Regions from separate parts of the Neorhizobium sp. DAR64862/K0K3 genome, predicted to be linked through region 1. Evidence: predicted binding sites of a transcription regulator. Region 1 holds the regulator's gene; the other holds the start of a gene.
What was found. Region 1 encodes PhoB, which activates phosphate uptake and scavenging genes when phosphate is short. Its sites were predicted from a motif close to TGTCATNNANCTGTCAT; they were not measured.
Positions count from the first base shown of each region.

Region 1 (4,348 bases):
TCTCGGCCTATGACGAGGAACTGAAATACCTGAACCGCCGGATCTCCGAAATGGGCGGCCTGGCGGAGCAGATGTGCGGTGATGCCGTGCGTGCGCTCGTCAACTCCGACTCGGCGCTGGCCCAGAAGGTCATCTCGGACGACGTCATTCTCGACCACGCCGAGCGCGATATCCAGGACAAGGCGATCGTCACCATCGCCAAGCGCCAGCCGATGGCAGCCGATCTTCGCGAGATCATCGGCACGCTGCGCATTGCAGCTGACCTGGAACGCGTCGGCGACCTTGGTAAGAACACCGCCAAGCGCGTGCTCGCCGTGCAGGGAACAGGCGTCCCGCGCAAGCTCGCCCGTGGTCTGGAGCATCTTTCCGAACTGGCGCTGGTGCAGCTCAAGGACGTTCTTGATGTCTTCGCCAACCGCTCCGCGGAAAAAGCCGAAATCATCCGCCAGCGCGATGAAGAGATTGACGCGATGTACACCTCGCTGTTCCGCGAACTCCTCACCTACATGATGGAGGATCCGCGCAACATCACCACCTGCACCCATCTCCTGTTCTGCGCCAAGAACATCGAGCGCATCGGCGACCACGCGACCAATATCGCCGAGACCATCTACTACATCGCAACCGGCGCACAGCCGGAGGGCGAACGTCCGAAGGACGATACGTCCAACATGCTCGGCTCCGCCGGGACATGATGCAGCTCTCCCGAAATCGCCTGCCGGTTTCGGGACGATAACTGCCAAAACCAATGACCTGAAGCAGCGCGAGCGGATCTGGCGGATCTAAGTGCAGTTCGGGACGAGTGACGGAGCAAGTCGGAATGCAGCCGAAGATCGCAGTCGTGGAAGACGAAGAGGCCCTCAGCGTCCTCCTTCGGTATAACCTGGAGGCCGAGGGTTACGAGGTCGATACCGTGCTTCGCGGTGACGAAGCGGAAATCAGGCTTCAGGAGCGCGTTCCGGATCTTCTCATTCTCGACTGGATGCTGCCGGGCGTTTCAGGCATCGAACTGTGCCGTCGCCTGCGCATGCGGCCGGAGACGGAACGCCTGCCGATCATCATGCTGACGGCGCGCGGCGAAGAAAGCGAGCGCGTTCGTGGGCTTGCCACGGGCGCCGACGACTATGTGGTCAAGCCGTTTTCGACACCGGAGCTGATGGCCCGCGTCAAGGCGATGCTGCGTCGTGCCCGACCCGAAGTGCTGTCGAGCGTCCTCAAATGCGGCGACATCGAACTCGACCGCGAAACCCACCGCGTTCACCGCAAGAGCCGCGAAGTTCGCCTCGGGCCGACAGAGTTTAGACTTCTAGAATTCCTGATGGCGTCGCCCAGCCGCGTCTTTTCGCGCTCGCAGTTGCTCGACGGCGTCTGGGGCCATGACATCTATGTCGACGAACGCACCGTCGACGTGCATGTGGGGCGCCTGCGGAAGGCACTCAACTTCTCCAACATGCAGGACGTCATCCGCACGGTCCGCGGTGCCGGCTACTCGATGGAAGCCTGAGCACCGCGTCTCCTAGCCGGCAGCGTCATGGCAATGACACCGGTCACGACGCAGGCGAGACCGAGCCAGGCTGTCGAGGCAAGCGTTTCGCCGAGAAACACGACGCCGATGCCAACGCCGATCGGCACCCGCAGATAGGCCTGCGCCGTCGTGCCGACGGAGCCCAGCGTCCGCACCAGCCGGAAATAGATGACGAAGGCGAGCGCCGTCGAAAATACCGCGAGCGCCAACAGGGCGAGCATCGAATCGGTGCTGGGCGTCAGCGTCCAGGGCCGGTCGACCACGAGGCTCACGGGAATGAGGATGGCCGCCCCTGCGATCAGCGATCCCGCGGCGGGCATCATCGGGTCCAATCCCTTAAAATTCTTGCCGAAGATGGCAGCCGCCGCATAGCAGATCGTCGCCGCCACGATGGCGAGTTGAGCCCAGAGGTTCTCGCCCGACCCGGCAAGCGCCTCCATGCCGACGATCAGGCATATGCCGACAATGCCTGCGGCAACTCCAAACAGCTTGGCCGCAGAGACGCTTTCATGGCGCGTGATCAGCGCCGTCAGCAGAAACGCGAAGATCGGCGTCGTGGAACTCAAAATGGTGGCAAGGCCCGCATCGGTCGTCTGTTCGGCCCAGGCAATCAGGGTGAAGGGGACAGCGCTGTTGAGGCCGGCCTGAACCGTGAAGAGCGTCCAGGTCTGCCGGTCGGTCGGCAGCTTCAATCCGCGAAGGCGAAGTGCCGCAGCGAGAATGAGACCGGCGACCAGTGTTCTGACGGCGATAAAGGTGACGGGCGAAATCGTCTCCACACCGACTTTGATCAGCGTGTAGGACGCGCCCCAAAGCGTCGCGAGCGTGAGGAGCAGCAACAGATCCGTTGCCATGCTTGTTTTGGTGTCCGCCATTCCAGTTCCTATCCCCATCCATGCAATCTCCGCCCCTCTTAGCGGAGAGAGGAAAAGAAATGCTTCGGCGACGGCCGAACCGTTGATCGCTGACGGCAAAGTTTTCCGGTGCTAGAACTGGATCATGTCCAATATGGTTTCAGGAAATACGATTGCGGAAGTTGCAAGCCTGATCGGCGATGTCGCGCGCGCCAACATGCTGTCCGCGCTGATGGGCGGCCAGGCGCTGACGGCGGGCGAACTGGCACGCCATGCCGGCGTCACCGCGCAGACAACCAGCGGCCATCTCGGCAAACTGGCCCAGGCGCATCTGATCGCAGTCGAAAAGCAGGGCAGGCACCGCTATTACCGACTTGCCTCTCCGGAAGTCGCGCACGCGATCCACGCGTTGATGGCAGTCGCCGCAGACGGACCGAAGCGCCATCACCCTGTGGGCCCGAAAGATGAAGCGTTACGGCTAGTCCGCACCTGTTACGACCACATGGCCGGCCGTCTCGCCATCGCGCTCGCCGACTCCCTGACCGGCAACGGCTATCTGCTGCTCGGCGATGGAGCCGGCCTGATCACCGATGAAGGTCGGCGTTTCTTTTGTGATTTCGGGATCGATCTCGACCAGCTGACCCGTTCGAAACGCCCGCTCTGCCGGACATGCCTCGATTGGAGCGAGCGACGGCCGCATCTGGCGGGACAAATGGGTGCGGCGCTGCTGGACCGCGCTCTTGGCGTCGGCTGGATCAGCCGCCGAGAGGAAACCCGGGCTCTGCGGATCACGCGCGCCGGAGAGATCGGGTTTGCTGACAAATTCAGGCTTCCATCGGACTGGCGTATTGCACCGTCCGAAACTCTGATGGTCAGGCGGCTTCCTGGGTCTTCCATTCCGGCAGCGGGAACAACTTGTCGTAGCCAAGATTGAAGAGATAGGCATAGACCACGTAGAACAGCGCGATCGCGATATCCATTGTCAGCGCATGGAGAAGGGTAATCTGCAGATACCACGCGATAAACGGCATCAGCACGACCAGCAGACCGATTTCGAACAGCACCGCATGAGCAATGCGCAAGGCAGGCGTCTTTAGCGTCGTACCCCGTCGCGCCTGCAGAAAGCGGTCGAAACCCAGATTGTAGAGGTAGTTCCAGCCGGTCGCGACCGTCGCAGACACGACGCCGACAATGCCCATATGTTCGGCCGGCATGTCGAAGACGAAAGCGCCGAGCGGCACCATCATCAGAAGCCCGATGATTTCAAAGCTGATGGCGTGGCGAATACGGTCTCTTATCGAGCGCATGATCTTCCCCTTTAGGTGAGGTTCATGCCGGGTCGTCCCAGCGTTATGCCCATTCAGGGGGAGGTCGTCCTCTCTCGAGGCCGAAATAGGAGCCCAGGGAGTGCGAGGCAAGTTTTTTCAGCGCAAGTCAGCCATGCCGAAAACGCAAAAGGCGGGCCAGAGCCCGCCTTCGATCTTGTTTCCGCAGCCGTCTGACTCAGGACGCGCGGGCAGCCGGACGACGGCGCTCGTGCACCGGCTGGTAGGCAAGCTTCGCGTGATATTTGCAATAGGGCGACGCATCCTGCGCATCGCAACCGCAGAAATGAAAGTCGTCCGTCAGCGGATCGCCAACCGGCCACTTGCATGTGCGCTCGGTGAGATCCGTCAGCGACAGACGGCGCGAGATCGGCACAACGACGCTGCCGGAAGCGGTGTATTTCACCGGTTCGGCGACGTTGACGTCCTGATCTTCCTTGAGGGCGTTTGCACCCACCGTCCGTGCTGCGGGACGGGCTGTGTCGCGTCCGGCAAAGCTCGGCGCGCGCGGAGCTGCGGGCGCTGGGCGCTTGGATGCCGGGCGATTGGCCGACGCCGAACCGCCTGCTTTGGCGCGACCCGGAAGGTTGAGACGGTGCACTTTGCCGATCACGGCATTGCGGCTTACGCCTCCAAGTTGGGCT
Region 1 is NZ_CP191449.1:2,657,626-2,661,973, reverse strand. It holds gene phoU (phosphate signaling complex protein PhoU) at 1-695, shown strand, start outside; gene phoB (phosphate regulon transcriptional regulator PhoB) at 821-1,504, shown strand; gene ACQY1L_RS12855 (DMT family transporter) at 1,486-2,400, opposite strand; gene ACQY1L_RS12850 (ArsR/SmtB family transcription factor) at 2,525-3,313, shown strand; gene ACQY1L_RS12845 (PACE efflux transporter) at 3,252-3,686, opposite strand; gene ACQY1L_RS12840 (GcrA family cell cycle regulator) at 3,883-4,348, opposite strand, start outside.

Region 2 (4,348 bases), 760 kb from region 1:
TGTTTGCCACCGTCGAGAGCTGGATCAACTCGCAGGTGACCAACGAGAACCGCGCGCGGACGCTGTCGATCTACCGTTTCGTCGATCTCGGCTCGGTCACGATCGCGCAGTACCTGATCCCGACCTTCGGGATCGACGGGCCTGTCATCTTCAACATCATCGCCATTGCGCTGACGCTGTCGCTTGTGCCGATATCCATCGCCGACAAGTCGGGGCCGACGCCACCGGCCTCCATCTCATTCGATCTGAGAACCGTGTGGCGCATTTCGCCGCTCGCTGTGGTCGGCGTCGTGGCGGTCGGTCTGTCGATGGCGGCGTTTCGCAATATCGGGCCGATCTACGCCAAGGAGATCGGCATGAGCATCACGTCGATCGCGACCTTCATGAGTGCCGGCATCATCGGCGGCGTGGTGCTGCAATATCCGCTCGGCGTCTATTCGGACAAGCTCGACCGGCGGCGCGTCATCCTGTGGACGACGATCGGGTCCGTCATCACCGGCGCCTATCTGTCGTTCGGCGCGGGCAGCAACGAGACGGCCAATATCATCAGCGTCTTCCTGTTCGGCGCCTTTTCGATGCCGCTCTATTCGCTCTGCTCGGCGCATGGCAACGACCACGCCAAGCCCGGCGAACACGCGGTGATCGCGGCAGGCCTCCTGTTCTTCTGGTCGGTCGGCGCCACGTTCGGACCGCTGCTTGCCGCAGCGCTCCTGGAATTCTACGGCCCGCGCGCCTTCTTCCTCTACACGTCCTTCATCTTTGCCGGTTTTGCGATCTACACGCTGCGCCGGATGCGGGTGCGGGCACCGGTGCCGCCGCAGCAGCGCAACTCGCGATTTCGGGCGCTCTTGCGCACGTCGGCTTATTTCAACCGGCTTGCAGACCCTGCGGACCGGGCTAGCGACAAGGACAGGGACGCTGACGGCAACAACAGGAAATAGCCGCCCGCTTCCGGGAAAGGCTGGCCGTTTGTCTTGACATCTGCGGCGGGAAGGGAAAGGAAGGTTGACCACCTGCACGTGAATGAGACGATGATCGAAACAACAATTGCCCTTCAGGAAGCCTGCGAAAAGCTGGCTCAGTCAGACTTCATCACCATCGATACGGAGTTCTTGAGAGAGACGACCTTCTGGCCGGAACTCTGCCTGATCCAGATGGCGAGCCCGACAGTCGAAGTTCTCGTCGATCCGCTGGCAAAAGGGCTCGACCTCAAGCCCTTCTTCGAGCTGATGGCGAATACGGCGGTCACCAAGGTGTTTCATGCCGCGCGCCAGGATATCGAGATCATCCACCATCTCGGCAATCTCGTGCCGCACCCGATCTTCGATACGCAGGTCGCCGCCATGGTGTGCGGCTTCGGCGACAGCGTCTCCTACGACCAGCTGGTCAACCGCATCAAGGGCGTGCAGATCGACAAGTCGTCGCGCTTTACCGATTGGAGCCGCCGGCCGCTTTCCGAAAAGCAGCTCGACTATGCGCTGGCTGACGTCACCCATCTGCGCGACGTCTATCTGTCTCTGAAAGAACAACTGGAACGTGAAGGCCGTGCCCTCTGGCTGACGGAGGAAATGGCGGTTCTCGAGAGCGCGTCGACCTATGATCTGCATCCCGACGATGCCTGGCTTCGTCTGAAGTCGCGGCTGAGGAAGCCAAGCGAACTGGCGATCCTGAAATTCGTCGCCGCATGGCGCGAACGTGAGGCGCGCAGCCGCAACGTGCCGCGCTCGCGCGTGTTGAAGGACGATGCGATCTACGAGATTGCCCAGCAGCAGCCGAAGGATACCGAAGCTCTCGGACGTCTTCGCACCGTGCCGAAGGGCTGGGAACGCTCATCCTCAGGCGCCGCGATCGTCGAGGCTGTCAATACGGCGCTGGCGCTGCCGAAGACCGAGATGCCGCATGCTCCGAAGCATGTGCATCTGCCAGAAGGCACGGGCGCTGCCGTCGAACTCTTGAAGGTTCTGCTGAAGCTCATTTCCGACAAGCAGGGCGTTGCCGCCAAGGTGCTTGCCAATACCGACGATCTGGAAAAGATTGCTGCCGAAGGCGAGTTGGCCGAAGTGGCCGCCCTTTCCGGCTGGCGTCGCGAACTGTTCGGCGAAATCGCGCTGAAGCTGATCGAAGGCGGCGTGGCGCTGCGCTTCGTCAACAAGAAAGTCGAGGCGGTCGAGCTGTAAGGCTCGCCCTCACCGTCTCCAAGCATCCAAGGGATCGGCGTCAGGAGATCTGGAGCACGATCCCTTTTCGCTTGAATCCCAGACTATTCCGGTGTTTCTGCCCCGCTTCACGACGCTGCTGATGGGTGCTTTAGCGCGTCAAAAAACAGACGTAAAACCTTCATCCAAGCGTCAAACGATCATCACCTCACCGTCATGCGTGCCGCCTATCGACGTCGCGTGTTCTTCTCAATCGAACAGGTGATTTGATGACCAAGACCTTTTTAGCCTCCGTCTTCGTAAGTGCCCTCCTCGCCGGCACGGCATTGGCCGACGACCGCGAATTTCCGGCAAAGCTCGCGGGCCAGGCGATCCTGCCGGCCAACACGGTAACGGCTTCCCCATCCGATGTTCCTGAATTTCTCAAGACCTCGGGCAAGTTCACGACGCCTGACCGCAAGCGTACGGAAAAGCTTGGCTCTATCGACGGTAAGGACGGTGTTCGCGTCACCGACGTCAAGCTGCCGTTCAGCGGTCAACCGATCCAGGGCTTTTCCGGGATCAAGGCCATGGCAGACGGCACGTTCTGGACGCTGTCCGACAATGGTTTTGGCTCCAAAGCCAATTCCTCCGACGCGATGCTGTTCCTGCACCAGGTGAAGTTCGACTGGGCGACCAACAAGGTCGATGTCGTCAAGAACATCTTCCTGTCGGACCCCAACAAGATCGCCCCCTTCCCGATCGCCATGGAAGGCAGCGACAAGCGCTACCTGACCGGCGCCGATTTCGATATCGAATCGATCCAGCCGGTGGCAGACGGTTTCTGGCTCGGCGAGGAATTCGGGCCTTACCTCATCAAGGTCGACATGCTCGGCCAGCTGACCGACGTCGTTGCCACTACCGTTGACGGCAAGAAGGTCACCTCGCCCGACAACCCGACCCTTTCGATGCCGGCCAACCCCGCCGCCAAGATGCCGGTCTTCAACCTGAAGCGTTCGGGTGGCTATGAAGGCATGGCACTATCGAAGGATGGGCAGAAGCTTTACGGCCTGCTGGAAGGCCCGATCTTCCTCGACGACGGCAAGGTCGAACAGGCCGATGGGCGCACCGCGCTGCGCGTCATCGAATTCGACATCGCTTCGAAAAGCTGGACTGGTCGTTCCTGGCTCTATCCGCTGTCTGAAAAGGGTGTCGCGATCGGCGATTTCAACATGCTGGATGCCACCACCGCGCTCGTCATCGAACGCGACAACGGCGCCGGCACCAAGGACAAGGCCTGCGCCGATCCGAAGCAGCCGAAACCGGATTGCTTTGATGCGCCGGCCGAACTGAAGCGCGTCTACAAGATCGAGATGACCGACGCCAATGTCGGCGCGGCCGTCCGCAAGATCGGCTATATCGACCTTCTGAACATCAAGGACCCCGACAGCAAGAAGATGGCTGGCTCGAAGGACGGCATCTACGACATGCCGTTCGTGACGATCGAGAATGTCGACCAGATCGACGCGACACACCTGATTATCGGCAATGACAACAACCTGCCCTTCTCGGCCGGTCGCGCCGTCAACAAGGCTGATGACAACGAGTTCAGCCTGATCGAAGCCGCCGAGTTCCTCAACGCGAAGTAAAGCAGTGAGGCGGTGATCGGCAGGCCTCTAGAGCCCGGACATCACCACGACGAAACAGAAAAGGGTATCTGCACCAGCAGGTACCCTTTTCGACTCCATGACACCTCGAACCTGGACGTATTAAAGCTCAGGTATCGCCAGGATTACCATTTCAGGACGTCGTTAAGCGATGATGGCGCTTTCAAGCTTCTGTTCAAGTTCGTCGAAGGATCATTGAGCTGACGGACGATGTCGCTCTTTTGCGACGAGGAAAGATTGCTCCCCGACTGCCGCAGGATCAGGATCTGGTTATTGGCCACACCCTGATCTGTCGTATCCTTGGCAGCGTTTACGCTCAGCTACACGGCCCGCGGATCCTGCAGGCGGTACAGAAAATCTGCTGCCTGGTAGCGAATGGTCTTGTCCGGATCTGCGGCCGCCTGAATCAGCAACGGAAAATCCTCAGCGGCCAGCTTTTGCGACAGAGACGACGCCAGATTGGGGTCGGAGCGGATCATTTCTGCCAGGGCATAGACCACGCCGAGCTTGACGCGGTAATCGTCCGGCGATGCGTGCAGCGCAGAC
Region 2 is NZ_CP191449.1:1,896,768-1,901,115, forward strand. It holds gene ACQY1L_RS09235 (MFS transporter) at 1-941, shown strand, start outside; gene rnd (ribonuclease D) at 1,032-2,177, shown strand; gene ACQY1L_RS09245 (esterase-like activity of phytase family protein) at 2,426-3,784, shown strand; gene ACQY1L_RS09250 (HEAT repeat domain-containing protein) at 4,123-4,348, opposite strand, start outside.
Region 2: a site for PhoB is predicted at 2,336-2,352, ahead of ACQY1L_RS09245 (esterase-like activity of phytase family protein). Genes of this name have one in related genera too.